Regions from separate parts of the Trinickia sp. NRRL B-1857 genome, predicted to be linked through region 2. Evidence: riboswitches for the same ligand, from Rfam matches in the RefSeq annotation. Region 2 holds a riboswitch; the other holds the start of a gene.
What was found. Region 2 has a riboswitch for glycine ahead of gcvT (glycine cleavage system aminomethyltransferase GcvT). Riboswitches for the same ligand answer to the same signal wherever they lie in the genome.

Region 1: another riboswitch for glycine. It lies ahead of AB1286_RS23720 (D-amino acid dehydrogenase); the one in region 2 lies ahead of gcvT (glycine cleavage system aminomethyltransferase GcvT).

What each region holds. Positions count from the first base shown of each region.
Region 1 covers NZ_JBFLUK010000011.1:576,691-591,632, reverse strand. The annotation lists gene AB1286_RS23725 (hydantoinase B/oxoprolinase family protein) at 1-3,425, shown strand, start outside; gene AB1286_RS23720 (D-amino acid dehydrogenase) at 3,437-4,765, opposite strand; glycine riboswitch at 4,862-4,952, opposite strand; gene AB1286_RS23715 (SDR family oxidoreductase) at 5,452-6,189, opposite strand; gene AB1286_RS23710 (AraC family transcriptional regulator) at 6,294-7,205, shown strand; gene AB1286_RS23705 (NAD(P)/FAD-dependent oxidoreductase) at 7,243-8,151, opposite strand; gene AB1286_RS23700 (RrF2 family transcriptional regulator) at 8,283-8,726, shown strand; gene AB1286_RS23695 (YceH family protein) at 8,744-9,424, opposite strand; gene AB1286_RS23690 (DHA2 family efflux MFS transporter permease subunit) at 9,518-10,930, opposite strand; gene AB1286_RS23685 (MarR family winged helix-turn-helix transcriptional regulator) at 11,027-11,470, opposite strand; gene AB1286_RS23680 (dienelactone hydrolase family protein) at 11,569-12,933, opposite strand; gene AB1286_RS23675 (nuclear transport factor 2 family protein) at 13,191-13,589, shown strand; gene AB1286_RS23670 (Rrf2 family transcriptional regulator) at 13,607-14,029, opposite strand; gene AB1286_RS23665 (alpha/beta fold hydrolase) at 14,107-14,942, shown strand, end outside.
Region 2 covers NZ_JBFLUK010000001.1:2,656,984-2,671,925, reverse strand. The annotation lists gene AB1286_RS11905 (thiamine pyrophosphate-binding protein) at 1-417, opposite strand, end outside; gene AB1286_RS11900 (L-serine ammonia-lyase) at 627-2,015, opposite strand; gene AB1286_RS11895 (alginate lyase family protein) at 2,144-3,145, opposite strand; gene gcvP (aminomethyl-transferring glycine dehydrogenase) at 3,501-6,452, opposite strand; gene gcvH (glycine cleavage system protein GcvH) at 6,531-6,911, opposite strand; gene gcvT (glycine cleavage system aminomethyltransferase GcvT) at 6,988-8,106, opposite strand; glycine riboswitch at 8,197-8,361, opposite strand; glycine riboswitch at 8,382-8,488, opposite strand; gene AB1286_RS11875 (hypothetical protein) at 8,608-9,285, shown strand; gene AB1286_RS11870 (aldose epimerase family protein) at 9,312-10,379, opposite strand; gene AB1286_RS11865 (XylR family transcriptional regulator) at 10,427-11,647, opposite strand; gene xylF (D-xylose ABC transporter substrate-binding protein) at 12,032-13,060, shown strand; gene xylG (D-xylose ABC transporter ATP-binding protein) at 13,130-14,701, shown strand; gene AB1286_RS11850 (sugar ABC transporter permease) at 14,698-14,942, shown strand, end outside.

The sequences.
Region 1 (14,942 bases), on a different contig from region 2:
AGCTGATCGAATGCGTGCGCATGGGGACAACCGTCGCGACGAATGCGCTGCTCGAGCGCAAGGGCGAGCGCACCGTACTCGCGATCACGAAGGGCTTCGCCGATGCGCTGCGCATCGCCTATCAAAATCGGCCTAAGCTGTTCGTCCGCAACATCGAGCTGCCCACGCTGCTCTACGAGCGCGTCGTCGAGATCGACGAGCGCATCGGCGCAAGGGGCGAGCTCGTGCACGAACTCGACGAGGCTAGCGCGCGCACGTCGCTTCGTCAGGCCTATGACGAAGGGATCCGGTCATGCGCCATCGTCTTGCTGCACGCTTATCGTCATCCCGAGCACGAACGCAGGCTCAAAGCGATCGCGCAGGAAATCGGCTTCACGCAAATCTCGGTGAGCCACGAAGTCAGCCCGCTGATGAAGCTCGTCTCGCGCGGCGATACGACCGTCGTCGACGCCTATCTATCGCCCGTATTGCGCCATTACGTGCGTCAAGTGGAAAGCGAACTGGGCCCTGTCCCGCTGCAATTCATGCAGAGCAACGGCGGCTTGACCGATGCGCATCGTTTTCAAGGCAAGGACGCGATCCTATCGGGACCCGCCGGCGGCATCGTCGGTGCCGCGCAAGTGGCCGCGCTCGCGGGCTTCGACCGCATCATCGGCTTCGATATGGGCGGTACCTCGACCGACGTCACCCACTACGCGGGAGAATACGAGCGAGACTTCGTCACGGAAGTCGCGGGCGTGCGCATTCGCGCCCCGATGATGAAAATCCACACCGTCGCGGCCGGCGGCGGCTCGATTTGCAGCTTCGACGGGGCGCGTTTCCGAGTCGGTCCCGAGAGTGCCGGCGCGAACCCGGGGCCTGCGGCCTACCGGCGTGGCGGCCCGCTGACCGTGACCGATTGCAACGTCATGACGGGCAAGCTCGATCCGCAATGGTTTCCGAAAGTGTTCGGCCCGCAAGGCGACGAACCGCTCGACGATGCGATCGTGCGCCAACGCTTTGCCGAGTTGGCCGGTACCGTTTCGGCATCGACGGGGATCGAGCGGACGCCCGAGGAAGTCGCCGAAGGGTTCTTGAAGATCGCGGTCGAGAACATGGCCAACGCGATCAAACAAATTTCGGTGCAGCGCGGCTATGACGTCACGCAATATACGCTGGCCTGCTTCGGCGGCGCGGGCGGCCAACATGCCTGCCTCGTGGCCGACGCGCTCGGCATGACGCGCGTCTTCATTCATCCGCTTGCCGGCGTGCTGTCGGCCTACGGCATGGGCCTGGCCGACGTCCGCGCGCTCAAGCAACGCGCGCTGGAAGTGCCGCTCGACAACCCCGCGCTCGCGGCTTGCCATGCCGCCTTCGGTGAGCTTGCGCAAGCCGCGCGCGGCGAAGTGGCCGCCCAACGGATCGACGATAGCCGGATCAGTCTGCGCCACACGCTGCACGTCAAATACGACGGCACCGATACCGCGCTCGAAGTCGATTTCGACGACGACGCCGCGATCGTCGTCGCGCAGTTCGAAAAGGTCTATCGGACCCGCTACGGCTTTCTCATGCCCAATCGCGCTTTGATCGTCGAAGCCGTGGCCGTCGAAGCCATCGGCTGCACGCGACAAGCCCGCGACGAGCAATGGCCGCTCGCCGAGGACGCTTCGGCTCAACCGGCCCCCGTCGTGTCGACACGCCTCTTCACCGGCGGCCAATGGCGCGAGGCGCCGGTCTACGATCGCGACGCGATGGCGCCGGGCGCACGGATCGACGGTCCCGCGATCGTCAAGGAGCGCACGGGCACGACGATCGTGGAGCCCGGATGGCAGCTGGCGGTAACGGATCACAATCATCTGGTCGTGGAACGCACGGTGCCGCTGGAGGCGCGCCATGCGGCCGGCACCCAGGCCGATCCGGTGCTGCTCGAAGTGTTCAACAACTTGTTTATGTCGATCGCCGAGCAAATGGGCGTGACGCTCGCGAACACGTCATACTCGGTCAACATCAAGGAGCGGCTCGATTTCTCGTGCGCCTTGTTCGATGCGGACGGCAATTTGATCGCCAACGCGCCGCATATGCCCGTTCACCTCGGCTCGATGGGCGAAAGCGTGCGCACGGTGATCGAACGCCGCATGGGAACGATGCGGCCCGGCGACGCGTTTGCGTTGAACGCGCCCTATGCGGGCGGCACGCACTTGCCCGACGTGACGGTCATCATGCCGGTATTCGCATCCGGCTCCGGCGAGCCGATGTTCTACGTGGCGGCACGCGGGCACCACGCCGACATCGGCGGCGTAACGCCGGGATCGATGCCGCCCGATTCGGTCCACGTCGACGAAGAAGGCGTGCTGCTCGATAACGTTCAGCTCGTCGCCGAGGGCCGTTTTCTCGAGGGGCGCCTGCGCGATAAGCTGCTATCGGGTCGCTGGCCCGTGCGCAATGTCGAACAAAATCTGGCCGATCTGCGCGCGCAAGTGGCTGCCTGCACGAAAGGGGCGCAGGAACTCGAGCGCATGTGCGGACAATTCGGCGTCGGTACCGTGCAGGCTTACATGCAGCATGTTCAGGACAACGCCGAGGAAGTCGTGCGACGCACGCTGTCCGTGCTCAAGGACGGACGCTTCGAATATGCGTTCGACGACGGGGCGAAGATCGTCGTCAGCGTCTCGATCGACCATGCCCGGCGCTCCGCCGTCATCGACTTCGCCGGCACGAGCGAGCAGCAACCGAATAACTTCAACGCGCCGTCGGCGATTTGCAAGGCGGCCGTGCTGTACGTGTTCCGCACGCTCGTGGACGAGGATATTCCGCTGAACGCCGGCTGCTTGAAGCCGCTCGACATTCGGATTCCCGAGGGCTCGATGCTCAATCCGCGCTATCCGGCCGCAGTCGTCGCTGGCAACGTGGAAACGTCGCAAGTCGTGACCGATGCGCTCTACGGCGCGCTCGGCGTGCTGGCCGGCGCGCAGGGAACGATGAACAATTTCACGTTCGGCAACGACAGCCTTCAGTATTACGAAACGATATGCGGCGGATCCGGCGCCGGGCCTACGTTCGACGGATGCAGCGCCGTACAGACGCATATGACGAACTCGCGTCTGACCGATCCCGAAGTGCTCGAGTGGCGCTTTCCGGTGCGGCTCGACGCGTTTAGCGTCCGGCTCGGAAGCGGCGGCGACGGACGTCATCGCGGCGGCGACGGGACCGAAAGGCGCGTGCGCTTTCTCGAACCCATGACGGCCGTCATGCTCGCCAACCGCCGTCTCGTGCCGCCGTTCGGGTTGAACGGCGGCGCACCCGGCGCGATCGGGGTCAATTGGATCGAACGCAAGGACGGCTCGCGCGAACACTTCGGCGCACGGCATCGGATGCAGGTCGGGCAGGACGACGTCGTCGTCATCCAGACGCCGGGCGGTGGCGGCTACGGCCCGGCTCGGGATTAGCCTCGGACCGGTCAAGCGACGCTGTGCGTGCCGACCTGGCTCACTCGCAAACGCGACGACGCCAGGTCGCCCGCCACGAGATCGGCGACGCTTTCCGCCGTGGCGGCGGAGAGCGTCCACCCTAAGTGTCCATGCCCCGTGTTGTAGAACACGGTACGCCGCCGCCCTCTTCCGACTCTCGGCAGCATGCTCGGCAACATGGGCCGCAGCCCGGCCCATGGAACGACGCGCGCGGTCGACACCTCGGGAAAATGCTCCCGCACCCACCGAACGAGCGGCGCGATTCGATCCGCTCGAATGTCGCGGTTCTCGCCGTTCAATTCGGCCGTACCCGCCACGCGAAACCTGTCGCTGCCGAGGCGACTCGTCACGATCTTCGCGCGGTCGTCGAGCAAGCTGACCCACGGCGCCGCCTCCCGGCTCGCCGGGTCATCGAGCGACACAGTGATCGAATAACCCTTAACCGGGTAGACGTTCACATGATCGCCCACGTGCGCCGCCAATGCGCGACTGCCTATACCTGCGCAAACGACGACGCGATCGAATCGATCCACCTCGCTACGGCCATCGGATTGCAGTGCGATCGAGACTTGGCCTTCACCCGTCTCGTCGATCGATTGCACGGCCGCATCGTAGCGAAATCGAACGCCCAGCCGCTCGCAAGCACGCGCCAACCCGCGCGTGAATTTGTGAATATCCCCCGTCGAGTCGGATTCGGTAAAAAAGCCGCCGTAAAAATCGCCGCGCAGCGTCGGTTCGATCGTACGAATCTCGTCGGGCGTGACGGCCCGGCGCGCCAAGCCGCCGTCGCGCAAGATCGCATTGACCTTCGAAGCGGACTCGAATTCGCCGCGCGTCGCATAGAAATGCAATATCCCGCGTTGCTCGAGATCGAATTCGATCGCTTCGCGCTTAGCGATCGAGAACAAGTGCTCACGGGCGGCGATCGCCAGGCGCACCGTCTCGATCGTGTTGTCGCGGTAACCCGGAATCTGGCGCAAGAATTCGCCGATCCAACTGTATTTGTGCCACGTGGGGCGCGGATTCATCAGCAGCGGCGCGTCGCGCTTGAACATCCAGCGCAGGCCTTTGAGCACGGTCGCGCGGCTATTCCAAACCTCGGCATTGCTGGCGGAGAGTTGCCCGCCGTTCGCGAACGACGTTTCCATCGCGGCATAGCGATGACGTTCGAGCACGGTGACGTGGCAGCCGCGCCGGGCGAGCGCATAGGCGGTAGTGACGCCGGTAATACCGGCGCCGATGACGGCAATTTTTGACATGACATGGTCCAGCGTTCGTTGAGCATCGCCGGCCGATTGCAACCGGCGCCGATGCCCCATCTGTCCATGTACCTGAGAGTTTCGCCCCAGGCGCGACTGCACGGCGCGCGGGGCTCCCCTTCGGTGGGCGCCGAGATGGCGCCGCTCTCCAGATGTTCCTGCTGCGCGGTCCTTTTGCCTGAGAGTTTCCGGGGCGGTTGCTCCGTCGGCGTCGTTCTAGGCGAACGATCTCTTCCATGCAGCTTGGTGGAACGCGCTAAGACTAGCCGCGCTCAAGAAAGTCGGCAAGCGTTTTTTAATCCTTCGTACGCAATGCCGGCTCCACAACGGTCTGACGTGTCACCGTGATCGTATCGAGCACCGAGAGGACGTCGTCTGCGTCGAAGACCTCGCCCAGGCTCACGACGCCCCCCTTCGCCGAACTCTTTCCGCCTAGCAAACCACAGCTTCAGTGGATCGGAGAGCGGATCGCTCGCCCAGGTTATCGCGGCTGTCCGCAAATCAACATCGCCGCCGAATACGCCGACGACAAACATCCGGCGCGCAAAGTTGCCGTCGCTCACAAACGTGAGATGCGGCGACGGTGCGCACAGCAGTGGGCGGGCGCTACATGCACATGGGCCCGCTCAATTTCTGCACGAATTGGCGCAGATGCTCATTCCGAAGAAGGGCCGCAGGTAGAGCCGGTTTGCGCCGCGTGCGCGCCGAAGCGCTGCACGCGGCGTTCGGCGTACCGCGTTAGCGCATTATTTCGACAATGCAACCGCGTCCGCGCCGGCCGGGATGCGCAGCGGGGACGACGGATCGTTCGCGGCACGCCATACGGCCTCGGCGACGTCGACAGAGTGCGTAATCTCGGTCGATTGCTCCCAACGCTTGAAAATGTTCTGCGCCAACTCGGCGTACGGTTCGGGGAATCCATCGCGCATCCGCGGCTGGCCGTTTTCGGCGAAGCGCGTATCGGGCGCGCGCCCGGGCAACACCAAATTCACGCGCACGTTGAACTGCTCGAGTTCGAGCGCAAGCGATTCCGTGAACGCATTGACGGCCGCCTTGCTCGCGGTATAGACGGAGAGCAACGGCAGCGATCTTAGCGTTACGCTCGACGTGACGTTGACGACCACCCCCGCCTTGCGCTGCCTGAATTGCGGCAAGACGGCTTGGGTTACTGCAATCGTTCCGAGCGTGTTCGTGTCGAACACTTCGCGCGTGATCGCCATGGCGGTGCCCTCCAGCGCATTGAGCACGCCGATTCCCGCATTGTTCACGAGAACATCGATGGGGCCTGCCGCCTCCACCGCAAGGCGGATACTCTCGGCGTTCGTCACATCGAGCGGCAGAATGCGCAAATGCTCCGAAGGTGGCAACACGTCCTCGCGCGGCGTTCGCATCGTGGCGATCACCCTCCAATCGCGTGCGAGAAAGTAGCGAGCGATTTCAAGGCCGAAACCGGACGAGCAGCCGGTGATGAAAATGGTCTTCATGAATGAGCGACTCCTGTCGATCGTTAGCGGTATGCAGACGATAGGCTCAAGCGGCCGGATTCGCTACAATCAAACGTCCAGGTTTTATTCGCGAGAGTCCACTCATGGTCGATCCGCTCTCCGAGATCGTTGCACTGCTCCAACCCAGTGCGTCGGTCTCGAAAGTCGTGAACTGCGCGGGCCGCTGGCGCGTCCGCCGCTACCGCGCGCCGGAGCCGCTCTATTGCGTCATTCTCGAAGGGGCCTGCAAGCTGCGCATCGGCGACCAACCTCCGATTGCGCTACAAACGGATGATTTCGTGCTCATTCCCTCGTCGTCGACGCTTACGATGTCGAGTCTCGAGCCACCGGTGCCGGAGGCGGCCGACAGTCCGCCCACCGTTCTGCCGAACGGCGAATTCAGCCTCGGCCCGCAAGGCGTGAAACCCGATGTTCGGTTGCTGGTGGGCCATTGCATCTTCGGTTCGCCGGACGCTGGGCTGTTGGTGTCGCTGCTTCCCGGGCTCGTTCATACGCGCGGCGACCGTCGTCTCACCACGCTCGTTCAGCTCGTGGTCGACGAATTCCGATCGGCTCGGCCCGCGCGTGACGTCATCTTGACGCGGCTATTGGAAGTGCTGTTCATCGAGGCGTTTCGAACGTCCTCCAGCGGCGCCCTTTCGCCCGGGCTGTTGCGCGGGCTCGGCGACGAACGCCTGGCCGTCGCGATCCGATGCATGCATGATCGTCCCACCCAAGCGTGGACGGTCGCGCAACTGGCGAAGCAAGCGGCGCTCTCGCGCTCGGCGTTTTTCGATCGATTCAGTCGCGCGGTGGGCATGGCGCCGATGGAATATCTTCATGCTTGGCGCATGGCGATGGCTAGGAAGATGCTGATACAGAAGGAAGGAAGCGTCGCACAAGTGGCTCAGCGTGTCGGCTACGGCTCCGCCAGCGCGTTTAGCGTCGCATTTGCACGATATGTCGGCGTGCCGCCTTCGCGGTATGCGCAAGCGCAGATGGAGACGGAGCATTGACGATCGCGCCGAGCGGCGCGATCGAGGCGGCTCGGCGTTAAGTCGGAAAGATCAGCGATCGATGCGCAGCAACACCCGCCATGACACCGGACGCCGAGGCAAACGTGGCGTTCGTCATCGCCGTGGACACATCTCCCGCCGCAAAGACACCGGGCACGCTCGTTTCTTTCCATTCGTCGACACGAATCACTTGCCCGAACGGACCCTCGTCGATTGCACACCCGAGTTGCCCGGCAAGGTCGCTCGCCATCTCCGTCCGCGCACCGACGAAAAGCGCATCGATAGGGACTTCGCGTCCGTCGACGAGGCGCACCGCGTTCATCGCGGGCGCTTCGCCTAGTATCTCCGCCACCGGCGTCGATTCGATCGTTACGCCGCGAGCTTGCAGTAGCGCCGCATCCTGCTCGCTCGGTTCGACGATTCCCTGCGTGAACCAGGTTGTCGGCCCCCAATCCGGGATCAACAGCGCTTGATGAATCGAGTTCGGATGCGTGGCTAGCACGCCGAGCCGACGGTCACCCACTTCGTAGCCGTGACAGTAAGGACAGTGCAATACGCTGATGCCCCATCTCGCCGCTAGCCCCGGCAACGCCTCCGGCAGTTTGTCTTGAATGCCCGTGGCCAGGATCAACCGGCGGGCTTCCTGAGTGGCGCCATCGGCGAGTTCGACGCGAAAGCCTCCCGCCACGCTGTACGCCCGCTTCGCCTCGCCCTTGACTAGCGATACCGTGGGGTATTTCAGCAATTGCCGGGTCGCGCTGGCAACGATCTCCGACGGCGGCACGCCGTCTTGACCGAAGAACCCATGCGCGTGAGACGCGAACCGGTTGCGCGGCTTGCCCGCATCGATCAATTGCACGCGGCGCCGCGCACGCGCGAGTTGCATCGCGGCCGACAGACCCGCGAAACTGCCGCCGACGACGATCACATCGTACTGTTCTTGCATGTCTGCTTTTCCGAATGAAGGGGTGGGCGCGAGGTCTGCGCAATGCGCATCTCACGAAACATGACGAGTTACATGATAAGCCGGATGTTATCATCATGCAACTTGTGATGTTTCGAGAGAGAGCAGCTTAGATGAGAACGGATAGCCGGTTGTCCCGCTTACTGCATGCCCTCTTGCATATGGAGCATGCCGAGCGGCCGTTGACTTCCGAGGCGATGGCCGAGATGCTATGCACCAATCCCGTGGTCGTGCGCAGACTGCTCTCGGGGTTGCGCGAGAGCGGCTACGTCCAGTCGGAAAAGGGACATGGAGGCGGGTGGGTGCTGACGGTGTCGCTCGACGATATTACGTTGCTCGATGTCTATCGCAGCGCGGGCGAGCCCGCGCTGTTTTCGAGCTTAGTGACCGAGGACGATCCGCAGTGCTTGGTCGAACAAGCCGTGAATGCTCATCTCTCGGCAACCGTTGAGGAAGCCGAAAAAGCATTGCTCGCGAAACTCGGCAAGGTGACGCTGGGCGATCTATCGCGAGAGATCAAAAAGAAAGGCAAGCGGATGAATCCGCCACGCGTTTGAAGGGATTTCCCCTCGCCTCAGTCTTGCGCGGGCCGATCCATCGACACGCCCAACTCGGTTGCCATCCGCTCGACCAGCGCCCTGAGCTGGGCCACCTCGGCCGCCAAGCGCTGCTGCTCCGCTCTCAATGCCTCGAGTTCGGCCGGTGCGACCGACTCTTGCGCGGAAGAGCGAGCAAGCGCGAATTCATCGATGCTGACTTCGCCGCACATCAAATGCATCCAGCGATTTTCGCGCTCGCCCGGTGCGCAGGGCAGCTTCACGGCCAGCGGCGGCGTACGCGCGGCAAGCTCGTCGAGAAAGGCTTCGACCGACGAGTTGTCGGCAAACCCGTGCAGACGCGCGGCGTTCAGGCGCAATTCGGCGGCCGTCTGCGGGCCTCGCAACAGCATCACCGTCAACAGCGCGGCAGCCTGGCTCGGAATACCGAGTACGCGGTTCATGTTGTGTTCGTAGCGCGTCACGCGGCTGCTGCTTGCCTCCATCACGAGGCTTAAGCGCTTCAGGCCATCGATCGCATCCTGGACCTCGGGCTCGGTCACGCTCATGACCGGCGAGCGGGCCGTTTTCTGATTGCAACCCGCTGTGAGCGCATTCAGCGACAACGGGTAAGTATCGGGGACCGTATGCTGTTTTTCGACCAGCACGCCAAGAACACGGGCTTCGAGGGGAGTGAGCTCACGCAGAGGTTGAGTCATAAGGCAACGGCCGACGGTGGGGATGGGGGGATATGATATCCCGGCCGAGCAGGACGGCACGTACTTCGCGCACGACGATTCTCTTTCGTTCCCTTAACTCGGCGCGCCCTTCGGCGGCAAGACCATCGCCGCGAGCCCCGTCAGCGCATGTAAGGCGGCAAGCATCAAAAATCCATAAACCCACGCGTTGAGCCCAGCGTTAGCCGTACCTCGTTCGAGCATCGAAGCCAGGAAGATCGCGCACAGCGTAGTCAGCGTCGGCCCGCCCAACCGCTGCGCGATATTCAGCGTGGTGGTAGCCATCGACAAATGACGCCGCTCGATCGACGCATAGGCCACCGACATCGTCGGCAGTCCCACCGCACCCTGCCCCATTCCGCGAACGAATAGCACCGGCAGTAACAGCAGGGTATCGATCCGGCTGCTCGCCAACGCAGCGAGAACCAGCGTCGCACAGACGGCGAGCAATGCCCCCGAACAAGCCACCGCACGCGACCCGAAGCGCTCCGTCAGGAAGCCCAGCGACGGGTACGTGACCATCATGCCGAGCCCAAGCGGCGCAAGCATCCACCCCATCTCGGCGGGCGACCGACCGCACGCCTCGATCAAATAGAGCGGGATCAGCATCTGCCCCGCGAACGACACACCGTTCGAGAGGAATTGCGCCAGCGAAGCAGCGGCGAATACTTTGCTGCGAAACTGACCGAGATCGATCAGGGCCCGCTCCCCTTTTCGTTTCTCGACGTAGATAAAGACGGCCAGCAGCACACCGCCCGCGATCATGGCGCTTATCCCCAATCGGCGAATGGAACACTCCGCCCCGAACAGCATCAATGCCAGGCCCGGAGAGAGCAACACGAGCCCGAACCAGTCGAGCTGACGCGGCGTACGCTCCTTCTCGTCGTTAGGCAGAAAGCGCACGGCCAGCACGACGGCGAGCAGACCCACGGGAACGTTGACGACGAAGAGCCAGCGCCAAGACGCGTAGCGCAAAATCGCGCCCGCGATGACGGGCCCCAAGAGCGGTCCGAGCAAAATCGGAAAGGCGGCATAACCGGCGATGCGCGTGAACTGATTGCCGGCCGCTCGTTTCATCATCAATTGCGCCATCGGAGCAAGAAGGCCGCCGCTCACGCCTTGCGCAATACGAAAGCCGATCAGCGAAGACGTCGACCACGCAAGACCGCATAGCCCCGAGCTCAACGTGAACAGCGAGAAACACCATAGATAGAGTTTCTTTCCGCCGATCCGGTCGACGAGCCAGCCGTTCAACGGCAAGACGAACGTCAGCGCGAGCAAGTAGCCGCTCGTGACCCATTGAATGGTCGGCAGCGTCGAATGCAAGTCGAGAGCGAGACTCGATAGCGATACGTTGACGATCGTGGCATCCAATTGGGCGAGCAACGAGCCTAGCACCACGACCATCGAGATCCGCCACACCGAAGGATCGAGCGCCTTATCGGGCTCGGAATCGAGCTGCACTGCTTTTCGGTCGCCGTAGTCCATTCGCTTTTCCCGATCGATCGCTGCCTTGGCCGCCGCGCATGAAATGCTTGTAGTGCGATGGGTCCATGCCACATTCGCCGAACATCGCCTCTCGTTTCAAGAGCCGCCGAGTTGCCTAATGATCGGCAGCGCCGCCGCGAGCGTCCGCACATCGGCCTCATCGAGTTTCGCTACGGCATCGACGAGCCAATCGTGTTTCGCGACGCTACGACGCTGCCGTGCCTCGAGACCCTTCGCCGTCAGCATGAAAAGGATTTGACGGCCATCGGACGGATGCGGCTTGCGCTCGACACACGCCTGCTCCTCGAGAATCGATAAGACCGATTTCATCGACTGAGGCCGCATCGATTCGGCACGAGCAAGGTCGGCGGTCGTCATCGGCCCCTCGCGCTCGAGGCGCGCCAGCACGCTCGACTCGGAAAGATTGAACTCGCCGGAATGGGCTTCCGAGCGAAGCTTGCGTACGAGCTGACCAATCGCCGGCATGAGTTCCGCAACGATGAGGTCCAGCGAAGAATCGGAGGGTCGTTTCGACGTCATGTGCCAAACGATAGAACATGACAGTTTAACTTGCAAGTTAAACTGTCGATATATTGCTCGATCGCTCGATCGCCATCCGGCAGGATCCTATGGCGAGCCTATTTCGTGGTCCACACCACGTCGCCGTCGACAGAGTAGACGCGGCAACCGGCGTGTCCGCTTGCGCATTGCGCCAATGCGTCGTTGAGCGGATCGATGCCTGATGCTGCGCCCCAAGCGCCATCGGGAGCGATCGCGAACGCCCGGGGACGATGCGTGCCGAGGTAGCGCGTATAGGCATTTCGTCCGTCGGCATGCAGGTAGGGGACCGCCTTGACGTCTTGGACAGGCGCGAAATGCGTGGGAGGCGGGGCCGCCATCTGGCGCGGCCATACGACCGTGTCGTCGACCGCGTAGAGCTGGCAATATTTCGAGCGCGACCAGCATTGCCGCATCGCGCTACGCGCCGGATCGAAACTACCGGATACCCATGCACCGTTGGTGCTGCCGATCGCCATCGCTTTAGGCGTCGGGGCGGCAAGGTAGCTCGTGTAAATCGCCGCCTTCTGCGTGTCGGTCAGATACGGCACGGCATTCGCGTCGCCGATCGTTGCGTATCCGCTGGCTTTCGGTGCCATACGGGGCAGGTATTCGGTATTGACTTCGCGATTGGGCATTCCGATGCCCGCCAAGAACGCGTCGGCTTTGGCGACCCACAACGGAAGTCCCGCTCCGGAAGCCGTCATCGCATGAGCGTCTTTCTGAAACGCGCCGTAATCCACCAATTGAGCATGTGCACCGGCACCTGTGTAACGGGCGTACATGCCATGCCACGTCGCTACAGAAAAAATCTGATCGTTGTCGCCGTAAAACCAAATCGAAGGCAATCGCGTATGGGCGCCAAGTTCGGCGGAAGCCGAAATCAAGCTCTCGTCGGGCTTCGTGCAATCGGATTCTTTGACGCCGCCCGCAAAATTGAGCAGCCCCTTCACATCGGGGGGATTGGTCGCGCCGAAAGCCAACGTGTTCCATCCACCCATGCTCTTACCGGCCACGACGATTTTCGTGGTGTCGATGCCGGGAAGTTCTTTGACGGCATCGAGCACCTTGCGAATATCTTTGGCGGCGTCGCCGCCGATCGCGAGTACGTCGCACCCGTGGGGCAACGTGTAGCCATAGGAATGCGCATAACCGCGCATCATCGGCATGGCGACGGCATACCCGCGCGAGAGGAAATACCACGGAATGAACTGATCGCCCACGCGCGGCGCATTGGCCGGGTCGTGCGACGCCCCGTGATTGATCAGCGCAAGCGGGAAGAAGCCCCCGCCCGCGGAGTGGGCCGGCATATACACCGTCACCTCCAGGCTGATCGGCGGCGATGCTTGAACGGGTACGCGAATGACTCGCTCATTCAGCGGGGCCTCGGGCTCGGCGGCGTCCTCGTCCGATGGCCGGGCGATCTGCGGTAGTGCGATCAGCAAAGCGAGCGCTCCCCAAGCAAGGGCAGCCCGAAACCTACAGCGTTGCGCCATGTATCCGTTATATGTTCAATGGAGGGTACGCCGAGCCGCCGCTCTCTCGACAGTGCATCGGCACGTCTTGGTCAACGGCATATCCCTACAAAACTTGAGCGACCGGCGCGCGCTCGTGGCCGCGGGCTCCTCGGGATCCGGCACAATGTCGAACTCAGGCGGTCCGCTGCTCTGCCTAAATCGAATCGAACATTGGGAGAATGATCGTGACATCATCGTCGAACGAACTTTATACGCAGCAGATTCAGACGTACCTGAAAGCCTTGGAACGCGGCGACGTGAAGGCGATTTGCGCGCTGTTCGCGCCGAACGCTCAAATCTTCTCGCCGTTCCTCGGGTGGATGGCCCCCGCACCGTTCTTCGCGAAGGTCGTCGAGGCATCAAGCGAAAGCAAGATTACGCCGATCGATATTTGCGTCAGCTCGCTGGGAATGCCGCGCGCAACAGGCTACTTCGTCTACGATTGGGGCCTCAAGGATGGCACCTCGGCGCGTTTCGAGTGCGTGGACGTGTTCGAATTCGATGAAAACGGCGCCATTACAAAAATGACCATCGTCTACGACACCTATCCCATTCGCAGCACGGTCGGCGATAAGTACGCATAGCGGGGGTCAACCTAGCGTTAGCGCATCGCCCCCGTCACTCGGGCTGCGAGATCGGAAAGACGTGTTGCCTCAAGCGTTCGGAGCAAAACGTCTTGCGCGTGCCCGAGCGCATCTTCGAGAAATCCGTTGACGGCCGATTCGACAGGGCAAGCGGGATTGTCTTCCGCCGGCCCCAGCGCAAATACGCCTTTATAGGCGATCGCGGTGTAGACGTCGCGCGCTGTGATATCCGCGAGCTCGCACGCTAGCGCCCACCCGCCGCCCGGCCCAGCGACGGATTCCACATAGCCCGCCTCGCGCAACGCGGCCATTGTCCGTCGCACAAGCGAGGGATTGGTGTGCAGCATCTGCGCGATCGTATCGGATGTCGTCGTGCCCCCGCGCAAATGCATATGAATCAGTACGTGTAAAAGCCTGGCTAGCCGGGTGTCCAGTTGCATATCGTTCGAAGTGGCCTAATCGTTACTTTTGATGTTACGATATTTCATCGAGGTTGAATATCTGACGGAGGGCACCCGTGCAAACATTCGCGCAGTCGTTCATCGAGACCAATGGCGTTCGCCTACATCTTTCCGTGCAAGGTGAAGGCCCGCTGGTGTTGTTGCTTCATGGATTTCCGGAGACCTCTTATTCGTGGCGCCACCAGCTCGGCGCGCTCTCGGCAGCGGGTTTCCGCGCGATTGCACCGGATCTGCGGGGCTTCGGCCTTAGCAGTTGCCCGATCGAAGCCGAACGCTACACGGCACTCGACATCGTCGGCGACCTGCTCGGGATTTTAGACGCTCTCGGCGAGCGACAAGCCGTCGTCGTGGGTAGCGATTGGGGGGCCACCATAGCGTGGCAAGCGGCGCAGCTGCGGCCCGATCGTTTTCGCGGCGTGGTTGCGCTCGGGGTCCCTATGATGGGTCGCGCGCCTATGGCGCCGAGCCGGCTCTTTCCGCAAACGGAGCAAGCTTGGTTCTATACGCACTACTTTGCGCAGCCGGGTCTGGCCGAGCGTGAGTTCGAGCGCGACGTCGCCGGCACTTTGCGCAAAATCTATTTCGCCGCGTCGGGCGACGTGGGCCCTCGAGACGGACACTCACCGAACCCGTTCGGCGTCGTCTCTCGACACCACGGGCTTCTCGACGCTTTGCCGGAGCCCGCCTCCCCGCTTGCATGGCTTGCCCCATCCGACTTGGACGTATTCGTTAAAGCGTTCGAGGCATCGGGGTTCCGGGGCGGGCTCAATTACTACCGCAATCTCGACCGAAATTGGGAATTGCAGGCGGCATTCGACGGTTTGCTCGTACAAGTGCCCGCCCTGTATCTGATTGGCGAGCGCGATACAGGCCTCGCACTGCCGGGCATGCG
Region 2 (14,942 bases):
GATTTGGGCGACCCATTTCGCCATCTGGCCGAACATGCGCCGATAGTCGATCTCTTGAAACGCTTCGCGATCGAGGTGATCGCGCGCGCATTGGCCGATGAGCAAGATCATCGGCGTCGAGTCTTGAAATGCGGTGTGGACGCCGATCGATGCATGGGTGGCGCCCGGCCCGCGCGTGACGATGGCCACGCCGGGGCGGCCCGTCAGTTTGCCGGTCGCCTCGGCCATATTGGCCGTGCCCGCCTCATGCCGGCAAACGATCGTACTGATGCGCTGCGTTTCGTCGTGGAGCGTATCGAGCACGGCGAGAAAGCTCTCGCCCGGTACGCTGAAAACGCGGTCGACGCCGTGCGTGATGAGCGCATCGACGAGTAACCGCGCTCCGGTCACGTTGGCGGTATCGGCGACATTCGACATAGTGCGGCAACCTCCTGACTGGCTATAGTTTGTTGTTCGATCGGGAACGACTGACAAGCGAATCGCGAGAGACGGCGCCGACAGCTTACGCCTGACGTGACGGGGCTGTCACTGCGGGAATGCGGAGGCCGAACAGCCAGAAAGGGACGCGGAACGACGATAGGCCGATCGGCCGAAGGCGATTTCCGCCACCAGCCGAGCCGCCGAACTCAGCACTCGACGATATTGACGGCGAGCCCACCGCGCGAGGTCTCTTTGTACTTGGTTTTCATATCGGCGCCCGTCTCGCGCATCGTCTTGATGACCGAATCGAGCGATACGTAGTGGCTGCCGTCGCCGCGCAGCGCCATACGCGCGGCGTTGACGGCCTTGACCGCCGCCATCGCGTTGCGCTCGATGCACGGAATCTGCACCATGCCGCCCACCGGATCGCACGTGAGCCCGAGGTTGTGCTCCATGCCGATCTCGGCCGCGTTCTCGACTTGCTTCGGCGTGCCGCCCATGACCGCGGCCAAAGCGCCGGCCGCCATCGAGCAGGCCACGCCCACCTCGCCCTGACAGCCCACTTCGGCGCCGGAGATCGACGCGTTCAACTTGTAGAGGATGCCGATCGCGGCGGCCGTCATCAAGAAGTCGATGACGCCTTGCTCGTTCGCCCCAGGGACGAAGCGCGTGTAATAGTGCAAAACGGCCGGCACGATACCGGCCGCGCCGTTCGTCGGCGCCGTAACCACACGCCCGCCCGCCGCGTTCTCCTCGTTGACGGCGATCGCGTACAGATTGATCCAATCGACCATCGACAACGGATCGCGCAACGCCTGCTCAGGATTACCCGAGAGCGCGCGATAGAGCTGCGGCGCACGGCGCTTGACTTGGAACGGTCCGGGCAGCGTCTCGTCGGCATCGGCATTGCCGATCCCGCAACCGCGCGCCACGCACGATTGCATCACGTCCCAAATCTTCAGCAAGCCTTCGCGCGTTTGCGCTTCGGTATGCCATACGCGCTCGTTGTCCCACATGAGTTGCGCGATCGACTTGCCTGTCGATGCGCACATGGCGAGCAGTTCGTTGCCGGTGCTGAACGGATGCGCGCGTTGATCGGCCGCTTGCAGCACCTTCGTGTTGGGCGCGCCGGCCGTCACGACGAAACCGCCGCCGACCGACAGATACGTCGCCTCGCGCAGCACCGCGCCGGCCACGTCCGCCGCGCGCAGCTTCATCCCGTTCGGATGCTCGGGCAGCGCCTGCCGATAAAAGGCGATCTGCTCCTTCGGTACGAAGCCGATTTCATGTGTGCCGTGAAGGGCGAGCCGGCGCGACTTCTGAACGGCATCGAGCCGTGCCGCGATCGTCGACGGATCGACCGTATCGGGCGCATCGCCGATCAGACCCAGCATGACGCCGCGATCCGTCCCGTGGCCCTTGCCCGTCGCGCCGAGCGAACCGTACAGCTCCACCTTGACCGAGGCGCACTGGGCAAGCAAGCCGTCGCGTTCGAGCCCCTGCACGAACAGCAGCGCGGCGCGCATCGGCCCGACCGTATGCGAGCTCGAAGGGCCGATGCCGATTTTGAAGAGGTCGAAAACGCTAACAGCCATTGTTGCTCCACACACTAATCGGGGCGATGTACGCGCCCCGGGTTGATAAGTATGCGCGCCCGCCCGAAGCGCCGGTTGCACCGCTCAAGACGCGGCAAGCCCGGCTCCCGGCACGGCGCGCGGATTCGTTATCTCGCCGGCAACGGCAGACAGACCGACAGCCAGGCGGGCGGCATCGGCGCGATGCGCTGCGCGACGCCCGCGTAGCGGCCGGACAGCCGCGCGGCAAGATGAAACAATTGCGCCGAACTCTTCGGGTCCCATTCGCCCGAGTAGCCCGGCAAGCCCGCCTGGCGCCGCTTGGCGTCGAAAGGCACATTCGAATGAACGAATTCCTCGTGCGATTTCTGGCCGAGTGCGTAAGGGACGAGCCAATCGAGCGCTTGCGCAAGCGTCGCGCCGTTCGGCGCGCGCAGCGCGAGCCAATTGCGGTTGTGACGCCGCGCCGATAGTGCCGCCTCCACAAGCGGCTGCAAGTCGTAGGCCACGTAATGCAGCGCATCGCGCTCGGCAAAATCCACCGTCGCGCCGTCGGGCGCAATGTTCGTACCGATCTGCTCGACGAAGAGCCGCTGCGCCGTGTTGATCAGCTTGCGATCGTCGAGCGTGAAAGCCGCCATCGCGATCAGCTTGACGCGATGACTCTGCCAATTGTTGCGATAAGTCCCGCTTAAAGGCCGAGGTTGTGCATCGACTTGCGCGACATACCCATTCGCGAGCTTCGCGATGAACGCGGCCGTCGCGTTGCGCGTTTTCACGGGCAATGCGCTCGCGGTCAAGTCGTAAGCCAGGATCATCGAATCGAAATGCGTTTCGTCGATCGGATTGAAACTCGGCTGATAGGTCGTGGCCCACGCCAGCAAGAAACGATCGACGAGGCGCAGATACCGCTCGTCGCCGCCCGCTCGCCAAACGAGCGCCGCATCGCGCATGAGCTCGAGCTCTTTCTCCGCTTCGACGCTCTGATCGTAAATCCCTTCGTGCGGCAGCGTGCCTTCGGTATGGAGACGGGCAAGCGGCTTCGGCTGATCGTTCAGCCGTGCTGCCACGCTCTTCATCAACGCTTGCACGGCCGGCGCGGCGCTCGTGCGCTCGCTCGTTTGCATGGCCGGCGCCGCGCAAAAGTTCATCGCCGCACGCGCGGCGTGCAGCGGCGCGAGCACGCCCGCGCACGCGATCAGCCAGGCCGCGAACGACGCACCGCCCGGCCGCGGCTTGACGAGCGTCGGGCCATGTTCACCCACCGGCTCCGTCCGTTCGCGGCGACGCACACTCAATGCTGTTCGTTGCACGCTCGGCAGACATGCCATCGCTGTCGGCACCTTTTGCCCCATCGGTCGCTCCTTCGTTGGCTTGGTCGCGGGATGAGATGGTACCGGGATTCGCGACGAACGACGCGCCCAAGCACACGCCGAGGCGCGGCAAGGGCTGCGATCGTTCGTCGTCGCGCCGACGGCTCGCGCCGTGGGGCTCACGGCTGCACCGTTAGGCGTAGTCGGCGACAGGCACGCAGGAGCAGAACAAATTGCGGTCGCCATAGGCGTTGTCCGCGCGGCCGACGGGCGGCCAGTACTTACGCTGGGCGAGCGAGGGCAACGGGTACGCGGCGCTCTCGCGCGAGTACGCATGCGGCCATTCGTTCGCCGTCACGACCGCCGCCGTATGCGGCGCATGCTTGAGCGGATTGTCCTCGCGATCGGCGCGGCCGTCTTCGACGGCGCGGATCTCCTCGCGAATCGCAATCATCGCTTCGATGAAACGATCGAGTTCCTCTTTCGATTCCGATTCGGTCGGCTCGACCATCAGCGTGCCCGGCACCGGGAAGCTCATCGTCGGCGCGTGGAAGCCGTAGTCGGCCAGACGCTTGGCGACGTCGTCCACGGTGATGCCGCTCGCGTCCTTGATCGGACGCAAATCGAGAATGCATTCGTGCGCGACCAACCCGCCGGGGCCCGAGTAGAGCACCGGATAGTGCGGCGCCAAACGCTTGGCCACGTAGTTCGCGTTGAGGATCGCGACCTCCGTGGCCGCCGTCAGATTCTTCGCTCCCATCATGGCGATATACATCCACGAAATCGGCAGAATCGAAGCCGAGCCGTACGGGGCCGCCGAGACGGCGCCGATGCCGCTGTCGGCGCGGCGATAACCCGTGGACGTCTGGTTCGGCAGGAATTGCGCCAAATGGGGGCCGACCGCAACCGGACCTACGCCCGGGCCGCCGCCGCCGTGCGGGATGCAGAACGTCTTGTGCAAATTCAAATGCGACACGTCGCCGCCGAATTGCCCCGGCGCCGTGAGGCCGACCATCGCGTTCATGTTCGCGCCGTCCACGTACACCTGGCCGCCGGCCGCGTGCACGATCTCGCAGATTTCGCGCACGTTGGCTTCGAAGACGCCGTGCGTGGACGGATAGGTGATCATGATCGCGGCCAACTTGGCCGCATGCTCGGCCGCCTTCGCCTTCAAGTCTTCGATGTCGACGTTGCCTTGCTCGTCGCAGCCGACCACGACGACCTTCATACCCGCCATCTGGGCCGACGCCGGGTTCGTGCCGTGCGCCGATGCCGGAATCAGGCAGACGTCGCGGTGGCCTTCGCCGCGCGATGCGTGATAGGCGTGGATGATGAGCAGCCCAGCGTATTCGCCTTGCGAGCCCGCGTTCGGTTGCAGCGAGACCGCCGCGTAGCCTGTCGCCGCCACGAGCATCTGTTCGAGTTGGTCGATCATCTCGCGATAGCCGACCGTCTGCTCTGCCGGGGCGAACGGATGGATCTGCGAAAACTCGGGCCAGGTGACCGGCAGCATTTCCGAGGTCGCGTTCAGTTTCATCGTGCACGAACCGAGCGGGATCATCGAGCGATCGAGCGCGAGGTCCTTATCGGCGAGGCTGCGCAGATAGCGCAGCATTTCCGTCTCCGAATGGTGACGATTGAAAACGTGGTGCGTGAGATAAGCGCTCGTGCGTGCGAGCGACGGCGGCAGCGACGCACCGCTTAGCCCTTGCTCTTCGGCACGCGTAAGCGCCGTGTCGAGTGCATCGACGTGCGGCACGTCGATCGCGCCGGCTGCGTTCGCGAACAAGGCGAGCAGATCGGCGAGGTCGGCGCGCTTCGTCGTTTCATCCACCGAAACGCCGATGCGCGTATCGCTCACGCGGCGCAGATTGATTCGCATCCGCTTCGCGGCGTCATGGACGGCCGCCGTGCGCGCGCCCGTCTCGATCGTCAGCGTATCGAAGAACGTGTCGTTGACGAGCGTGTAACCGAGTTGCTTCACCCCCGCTGCAAGCAGCGCGGCGACGCGATGCACGCGCTGTGCGATCGTCTTCAAGCCTTGCGGGCCATGATAGACGGCATACATGCTCGCCATGATCGCGAGCAGCGCTTGCGCCGTGCAGACATTGGACGTGGCTTTTTCGCGGCGAATGTGCTGCTCGCGCGTTTGCAGCGCGAGGCGCAGCGCGCTCTTGCCTTGGGCGTCGATGGTCACGCCGACGAGGCGCCCCGGCATTTGCCGCTTGAATTCGTCGCGCACGGCCATGTAGGCCGCGTGCGGGCCGCCGAAACCCACCGGCACGCCGAAACGCTGCGACGTGCCCACGGCCACGTCGGCGCCCCATTCGCCCGGCGGCGTGAGCAGCGTGAGCGAGAGCAGATCGGCCGCGACGACGACGTGGCCGCCCGCCGCATGAACGGCTTCGGCCAGCGCGCGATAGTCGCGCACGTCGCCGTTCGCGCCCGGATATTGGAGCAGCACGCCGAACGCCCCAGCGCTCGCCGCGTCATCGGCCGGACCGACGCGCACGTCGATGCCGATCGGCTCGGCGCGCGTGCGCACGACTTCGATCGTTTGCGGCAGCACGTCGTCGGCGACGTAGAACACGGTCGATTTCGACTTGCTCGAGCGTTGCAGCAGCGTCATGGCTTCGGCGGCCGCCGTCGCTTCGTCGAGCAGCGACGCATTCGCGATGCCGAGACCGGTCAGATCGCCGATCATCTGCTGAAAGTTGAGCAGCGCCTCGAGCCGGCCCTGCGAGATTTCCGGCTGATAGGGCGTGTAGGCCGTGTACCAGGCCGGATTCTCGAGCACGTTACGCAGGATCACGGCCGGCGTATGCGTGTTGTAGTAGCCCTGCCCGATATAGGAACGGAACACCTCGTTCTTGTCCGCGAGTTCGCGCAGGCGCGCAAGCGCCTCGGCCTCGCTGCGCGGCTCGGCGAACGGGCCGAGCGGCAGCGGATCGGTGCGACGGATCGCACTCGGGATCACCGCGTCGATCAACGCGGCGCGCGACTCGAAACCGAGCACCTCCAGCATCTTGTGCTGGTCGGCGCCGTCCGGGCCGATGTGCCGCTCGGCGAAGGCGTCGTGCACTTCGAGCGCGGCAAGCGAGAGAGGGGAGCGGTTCATCAGACGATCCGGGTGTTCGAGTTTCATGATAAGGCGGCTTGTGGTGCGCGGCGGTTCGGCGTCAAACGCGCCGAACCGCCGCGCGGCAAAAACGAAGGGGAAGGGTCAGCCGATAAGCTTTTCGTAGGCGGCAGCGTCGAGCAGGCTATCGACCGAGGCCGCGTCCGCGAGCTTCACCTTGAACAGCCAGCTGCCGTAGGCGTCCCCGTTGACTTCCTCGGGCGAGTCGACGATCTCGTCGTTGACGGCAACGATCTCGCCCGTCACGGGGGCGTAGATGTCCGATGCGGCTTTGACCGATTCGACGACGCCGACTGCATCGCCGGCTTTGATTTCCTTGCCGACTTCGGGCAATTCGAGAAAGACGATGTCGCCGAGCGTCGCTTGCGCGTGATCGGTGATCCCCACCGCCACGGTGCCGTCGGCTTCGGCTCTGATCCACTCGTGTTCGTCGGTGTATTTCAGCTCGGCCGGAACGTTGCTCATTTGGGACTCCTAGTGATTGGGTGGATGCGTTGGAATGGGATCGATAAGGTTTTCAGCTTCGCGCGCGGGCCGCCCCTTAGGCGACGAGCACCTTGCCGCCTCGCACGAACGGCAGTTTTACCACGCTTGCGGGCAACGCTTTGTCCCGGATTTGGACTTGCACGACATCGCCCGGACGCACGCCTTTCGGCACGCGCGCAAATGCGATCGATTCTTGCATCGTCGGCGAGAACGTGCCGCTCGTGATTTCGCCGTCGCCGTGCGGCGTCACGACTTTCTGATGCGCGCGCAGCACGCCGCCTGCCTTGCCGTTCTCTTTTTGTAGGATGAGCCCGACGAATTCTTGACGCGCCCCGTCGCGCTCCAGCGCGGCGCGGCCGACGAACGCGCGCGGCGCGCTCAGGTCGACGGTCCAGGCCAGCCCGGCGTCGAGCGGCGAGACCTTTTCGTCCATGTCTTGGCCATACAAATTCATGCCGGCTTCGAGGCGAAGCGTATCGCGCGCGCCGAGCCCGCAGGGCCGCACGCCCGCGCCCGCCAGCGCTTGCCACAGCGCGACGACGTGGGCGGCCGGCACGATGATCTCGAAGCCGTCCTCACCGGTGTAGCCCGTGCGCGCCAGGGTCAGTTCGCCGTAGGGCGCCGCGTCGACGCGCGCGGCGTTGAACGGCTTGAGCGGCTCGGTCGCTTCGCGTACCGACGGCAGCACTTGCCAAACCTTGGCGCGAGCGTTCGGACCCTGAACGGCCACGATCGCCAAATCGCGCCGGGGCGTGATCGACAGGCCGAAGCCGCGCTCGGCGTTCAACGCGTTGAACCAGGCGATATCTTTATCGGCCGTGCCGGCATTGACGACGACGCGGAAAAAATCGTCGGAGAAAAAGTAGACGATCAAATCGTCGATGACGCCGCCGTCTTCGTTGAGCATGCACGAATACAGGGCACGGCCCGGCGTCTGGAGCTTACCGACGTTGTTGGCGATCGCGCATTCGAAGAAGGCACGCGCCTGCGCGCCCGCGACATCGACCGCACACATATGGGACACGTCGAACATGCCCGCGTCGGTACGCACGGCGTGGTGTTCGTCGATCTGCGAGCCGTAATTGACGGGCATGTCCCAGCCGCCGAAATCGACCATGCGCGCATTCAGCGCACGGTGAGCGGCATTCAGGGGAGTCTGTTTCAGTTCGGTCATGGGAGCCTCGGCGCGCATAGGTTTCGCGAAAACAAAAAGGGCCATGCCAGTCGACGCGCGCGGGCTCAAATGCCTGCGACGAATGCGATGCATGCCCCCTCTGTCCTCGGTACCTGAGAGATTGCGCCGGCGGGGACGTATTTCCGTATCCCGCTCGACGCGCGCCCCTTCGGTGGGCGGCTTGCTCAGGCGCGCAAGGGCCGGTCTTTTCCGGTGCGCCGCCACGAACTACCGCCACTCTCCAGAGTGCGAAAACACCTGTGCGAACAGGTCTTTCGACGCGGTCGGTCCTTTTGCCTGAGAGTTTGTGGGTGTGCCCCTTCGGCGGCGTCCCGGCGGGCCTAAAAACCCTACCGCGAGCGCGCTCTCCCGACGCGTGCGCGAAATTTACGCGAGCGTTACAGGGTTGTCAAATGAGGGCCGGTCAACGAAAGCGAGCGATGTGTACGGCAGGCATCGCCAAGACGCGGTAACGTAATGCAACGGAGGAGGAAAAAGCTCATGTCGCCCCTGTCGAACCGCTTCAACCCTATTGACCCGGATATCCGCCTGCTCGCCGCAGGCCGCGTCGTTTTCGCATCGCGCGAGGCGCTCGAGCGCGCGATGCCCTCGTTGATCGAACATGCCCGCACCGTGCCGACCGGAACACTGGCCGATGTCTACCGAGATACGGACGCCAACGCCCTACTTTTCGTCGCCGCTTGGCGCGTCAGTCGCTTCGAGGCGGCCGAGCGCACCGTCGTCGACGCCATTGCCCGCGCCATCGAACCGCTGGCCGCGCAGGCCGTCGCACACTGGGTCGATGTGGCCGTGCCGGCCGGCGGGTGGAGTTCCGGGCGCAGCGGCCCCGGAGAATGCCTCGTCGTGGTGCGGCAATCGCTCGAAAAGCCCAGCGCCATCATCCAAGCGAGTTGGATCGATAGGGTGACGCTCGCCCTGAACGGCGATGCCGAGCCGCCCGACGGTCTCATCTCAGCGAATTTCTTCGCCACGCGCGACGAAGCCCACGTGTTGAACTTCGCCCGTTGGACCGATGCCCAAGCGCACCGCCGCGCCGCCGCGCGCGGTCATCATGGACACGACGGCAATGTCGGCGCCTCGCCGCTTTGGCAGGCCACGCGCGAGCATCCCGGCGTACGCACGGACCATGAAGTCTGCCGGTATGTGTGCGTCTCGTAGCCGCAGTGCCGCCGGGGCATGGCCCGTCAGTCGAGGACGCCGACGCGATACCGCGTCACCTGGCGATACGGTTTTTCGGGTCGCGAGATGACGTCCTCGCGATCGGCCATATTGATTTGGTTCGGAAAACCGCCGGCCTCGAGGCAAAGGCCCGCGTAGCGCGCATAAGTGCGAGCATGACGTCCCGGGACACCCTCGAGGTAATTGCCCGTGTAGAACTGCAAGCCGCGCTGATCGGTCGATACCGTCATTTCGCGCCCGCTTGCGGGATCGTATAGCCGCGCCACCTCGCGCACGGCCCGCTCTCCCAAGCCTTGCGGCTCGCGCAGCACATAGCAATGATCGAAACCGCGCGCGAGCGAAAGCTGCTCATGCGGCCACTCGAGCCGCGCCCCGATCGGCGCCGCCTCGCGAAAGTCGAACGCGTTGCCCGCCACGGCGACTTGCCGGATCGGAATCAACGTGGGGTCGACCTCGAAGAAAGCATCGGCGTCGATCGAGAGCACGTGACCTTTGATGTCGGCTCCCGCTTGCGCCGTCAGGTTGAAGTAGCCGTGACTCGTTAGGTTAAGCGGCGTGGGCGCGTCGGTACGCGCCGAATAATCGATCGTCAATTCGCCGTCGTCGTCGAGCGTGTAGCGCACTTGCGCCTGCACATTGCCGGGGAAGCCCGCGTCGCCCTCTTCCGAATCGAGCGAGAACACGAGCGCGCCGTCGTCCTCGCGCGCCGTCCAAAACGCGCGATGAAAACCCGCCGTTCCGCCGTGCAGCGAATTGCTACCCTCGTTGCGATCGACCGTATAGGCGATGCCGTCGAGCGTGAAGCGCCCATCGGCGATGCGATTGGCCCAGCGGCCGACGAGCGCGCCCATATAGCTTTTCGCGTCCCAGTATTCGGCAGGCGTGTCGTGCCCAAGCAGGATGTCGCCGAGCCGTCCCGCGCGATCGGGCGCGTGCCACGAAACGAGCGTCGCGCCGAGTTCGCTGATCGACACGCGCATGCCGTGCGCGTTGCGCAGTGTGAACAGGTGGACAGATCGTCCGTCGGGTAGCGTGCCCCAAGGTTCGTGCGACAACTTAGCAGTGCTGATCATAGGCTCGAGAAGTTGGAAATGAAGGGCGAAAGGCGCGGTCCATGCGCTCAAACCGGCTCGTGAGCGGTCGAGCGCGCTTGGAACTCGCGCGGCGTGCAGCCGAGCTCGCGGCGAAACACCGCATGCAAATACTGGACCGACTTGAAACCACAGCGAACGGCCACATCCGCGCTCGATACGTCGCCTTTGACGAGCAGCGCCTTAGCCGCATCGAGCTTTTGCCGAAGAATCTCTTGATGCACCGTGCAACTGAGCTCGCGGCGGAAATGCTCTTCGAGCGAGGAGCGCGATACGCCAACGTAGTCGGCCACTTGTTCCGTACGAATGCCCTGGCAGGCGTACTGGCGGATGAAATGCCGGGCTCTCGCCACGTAAGGACTCGCAAGCGGTTGATGCTTCGTCGAATCGAGCACGTTGATGCCGACGGGCGGCACTAAAATCGTGCGCCCCGGGAAGCGCGCGCCGTGCAACATCTGGTGCAGCATGTGTGCGGCCGTGCGACCCATTTCCTCGGTACCTTGGATCACCGACGAAAGCGGAATGCGCGTCAACGTTCGCGTGAGCGGATCGTTGTCGATGCCGATGATCGCCACGTCCTCCGGCACCGGAATGCCCGCGATCAAACAAGCCTGCAACAACTGCCGCGCGCGGGCGTCGGTGACGGCGATGATGCCGACCGGCTTGGGCAGCGCATGAAGCCAGCTCGTCAATTGTTCGATCGCCTGATTCCAGGTGGGTGCGCTCGTGGACAGTCCACGATAGATCTCGGCATCGATCTGCTCGCGCGTGCGGCCGTCCGCTTCGCGCAGGCTTGCGAACGCGAGTTCGCGCTGGTGCGCCCAGCGGTGTTCGTTCGAAAGCGGCAGGCTATAAAGCGCGAAGTGCCGCAAACCGGCGCCGATCAAATGGGTATAAGCGAGCGAAACGAGCTTGACGTTGTCGGTGGCGATATACGGCACATTGTCCGGATAGTGGGACGGATCCTCGAACGACGAGCCCACGGCCACGACGGGGAGCGGACAATCGGCCAACGCTTCGCACACGGCCGGGTCGTCGAAATCGGCGATGATGCCGTCGCCGTCGAAGCGCTCGATACCGCCGAGCCGGCAGCGGAAGTCCTCTTCCAGAAACAGATTCCAGCCGACGCGCGTCGACAGCAAATACTGGCCGACGCCCGTGATGATCTCGCGGTCGTAGACCTTGTTCGCATTGAACAGCAGCGCGATGCGATGCGCCTTTTGCGGCGCGGGGGCGCTCGCCCTCGTCATCGTCGCAAGCTCGCGCTATCTCGCGCAGCCCTGGCGGCGTAGAGCATGGTGTCGTCTCCTATCGATCGTTGCCGGTCGATGCCGGTTGTTACTGCCCGCTTTCGCTTCGCCGCTTGTCCCCACGACGCCTTCCGCGATTTTAGGCGCGAATGGTGCGCCTGCCGCCATCTTCGCCACGCGTCGGCAAGAAACGTTATCGCCGCTGCGCAATTTCGCAATTGTGGCGCGTGCCGCGCCGCTGCACCATGGCCGCACTCCGACAACCGGCCGCCCGAGCTCGCGGCGTCCCGGCGGCACCCTCATTGCGTGCGTGCGAGTCGCCGCGCACACGCGCCGCATCGTCGGCCAACAGCGACGCCCAATATATAAGACAGGAGTGGAGACATGGCATTCGCAAAGCGTCGTTCCATTTTAGGCTCGTTCGTCGCGAGCGCGGTTCTTGCGGGCTTGACGCTCGCGGCGCCGCTCGCGCACGCAAGCAAGGACCATCCCGTCATCGGCTTTTGCATCGACGACCTGCGCGTCGAGCGCTGGGCGCGCGATCGCGACTACTTCGTCGCCGCCGCGAAAAAGCTCGGGGCAACCGTCTCGGTGCAATCGGCCGATGCTAGCGAAGAGCGGCAGATCTCGCAGATCGAAAACCTGATCTCGCGCGGCGTCGACGTCATCGTGATCGTGCCGTTCAATTCGAAGACGCTCGGCAACGTCGTGGCGGAAGCGAAAAAGGCCGGCATCAAAGTCGTGTCCTATGACCGCCTGATCCTAGATGCCGACGTGGACGCCTACATTTCGTTCGACAACGAAAAGGTCGGCGAGCTGCAAGCCAAGGGCGTCTTCGACGCGCAACCGAAGGGTAACTACTTCCTGCTCGGCGGCGCGCCGACGGACAACAACGCGAAGATGCTGCGCGAAGGCCAGCTCAAGGTGCTCCAACCGGCGATCGACAGCGGCGCGATCAAGGTCGTCGGCCAGCAATGGGTGCCGGAGTGGAACGCTTCGACGGCGCTGCGCATCGTCGAGGACGCGCTGACCGCCAACAACAACAAGATCGACGCCATCGTCGCCTCGAACGACGGCACGGCCGGCGGCGCGATCCAGGCGTTGGCCGCGCAAAAGCTCGCAGGCAAGGTACCGGTCTCGGGCCAGGACGCCGATCTCGCGGCCGTCAAGCGCGTCATCGCCGGCACGCAGACGATGACCGTCTATAAGCCCATCAAGCTGATCGCATCCGAAGCGGCGAAGCTTGCCGTCGATCTGGCCCAGGGCACCAAGCCCGCGTTCAACGCGCAGTACGACAACGGCAAGAAGAAGGTCGATACGGTGTTGCTGCAACCGATCGTGTTGACGAAGAAGAACGTCGACGTCGTCGTCAAAGATGGTTTCTACACGCAAGCGCAGCTCTCGGGCCAATAAACGCCGGACCATGCGCGGCACCCGCCTTCGGGCGCCGCGCATCCCCGAATCGGAAAAGGAACGAGACGCATGGTGCAATCAGAACCGTTGCTGTCGCTGCGCGGCATCGTCAAGACGTTCTCAGGCGTAAAGGCGCTCGACGGCATCGACCTGTCGGTTCGGCCCGGCGAATGCCTGGGCCTATGCGGCGAAAACGGCGCAGGCAAATCGACGCTGATGAAAATCGTCTCCGGCGTCTACCCGCACGGCACTTGGGACGGCGAGATCGTCTGGGACGGTCAGCCGTTGCGCGCATCGAACGTGCGCGATACCGAGCGCGCGGGCATCGTCATCATTCACCAGGAATTGATGCTGGTGCCCGAGTTGTCCGTGGCGGAGAACATTTTTCTCGGCAACGAGATCACGCTGCCCGGCGGACGCATGAACTACGCGGCGATGCATCAGCGCGCCGACGCATTGCTCAAAGAACTGGGCATCGAGGGCATCAACGTCGCGCAGCCCGTCATGAATTTCGGCGGCGGGCATCGGCAGTTGATCGAAATCGCCAAGGCGCTCAACAAGCAAGCGCGGCTCTTGATCCTCGACGAACCGTCGTCCTCGCTGACGGCAGCGGAGACGCGCGTCCTCATCGACATCGTGCGCGACCTGAAGCAGCGCGGCGTCGCCTGCATTTACATCTCGCACAAGCTCGAGGAAGTGCAAGCCGTCTGCGATACGGTCAGCGTGATCCGCGACGGCCGGCATGTGGAAACGGCGCCGCTCTCGCAGATGCCGTCCGCGCGCATCGTCGCGCTGATGGTGGGGCGCGAGATCACGAATCTGTTTCCGCGCGAGCCGCATGTCGTCGGCGAAGTCGTGCTGCAAGCGCGCAACGTCACCTGCATCGATGTAACGAACCCGCGCCGTAAGCGGGTGGACGACGTCACGTTCCATGTGCGGCGCGGCGAGATCCTCGGCGTGGCCGGGCTCGTTGGCTCGGGCCGCACCGAACTCATGCAGGCGATTTTCGGCGCCTATCCCGGCACGCACCACGCACAAGTCTCGATCGAAGGCCGCCCCGTGCCGATACGCTCGCCCGGCGACGCGATCCGCGCCGGGATCGGCATGGTGCCCGAGGACCGCAAGGCCCACGGCATCGTTCCCGAGCTTGGCGTGGGGCACAACATCACGCTGTCCGTGCTGCAACGCTTCGTCAAGCGCGGCGCGATCGATGCGGCCGCCGAACTCGACACGATTCACAAATCGATGAAGCAGCTTTCGGTGCGCGCCGCCCATCCGCTGCTACCGATCGCCCATCTGTCGGGCGGCAATCAGCAAAAAGCCGTGCTCACACGCGTGCTGCTCACCGAGCCGAAAGTGCTGATCCTCGACGAGCCGACCCGCGGCGTGGACGTCGGCGCGAAATTCGAGATCTACAAGCTCATCTTCGCGTTGGCCAAACAAGGGATGGCGATCGTCGTGGTGTCGTCGGAGTTGCCCGAGGTGCTCGGCCTCGCCGACCGAGTCCTCGTCATGGGCGAGGGCGAACTGCGCGGCGATTTCGCCAACGACGGCCTCACGCAAGAGGCCATTCTGACGGCCGCCATCGAGCCCGCCATCCGGGCCGGGGCCGCCCAACCCAACGAGACAGCATCCGTATGACACCGGACCTTTCCCCCGCCCGCCCGGCCGGCACTTCGGGCCCCGCCGGCGCCGACCGCATTCGCCAATGGTTCGCCCGCTACAAGATCCTGGCGCTGCTCATCGCGGTTGCGCTGATTTGGCTGTTTTTCACGGTCCTCACGCACGGCGCCTTCGCCACGCCGCGCAATCTATCGAATTTGCTGCGGCAAATGGCGATCAGCGGCATGCTCGCCTGCGGCATGGTCTTCGTCATCATCGC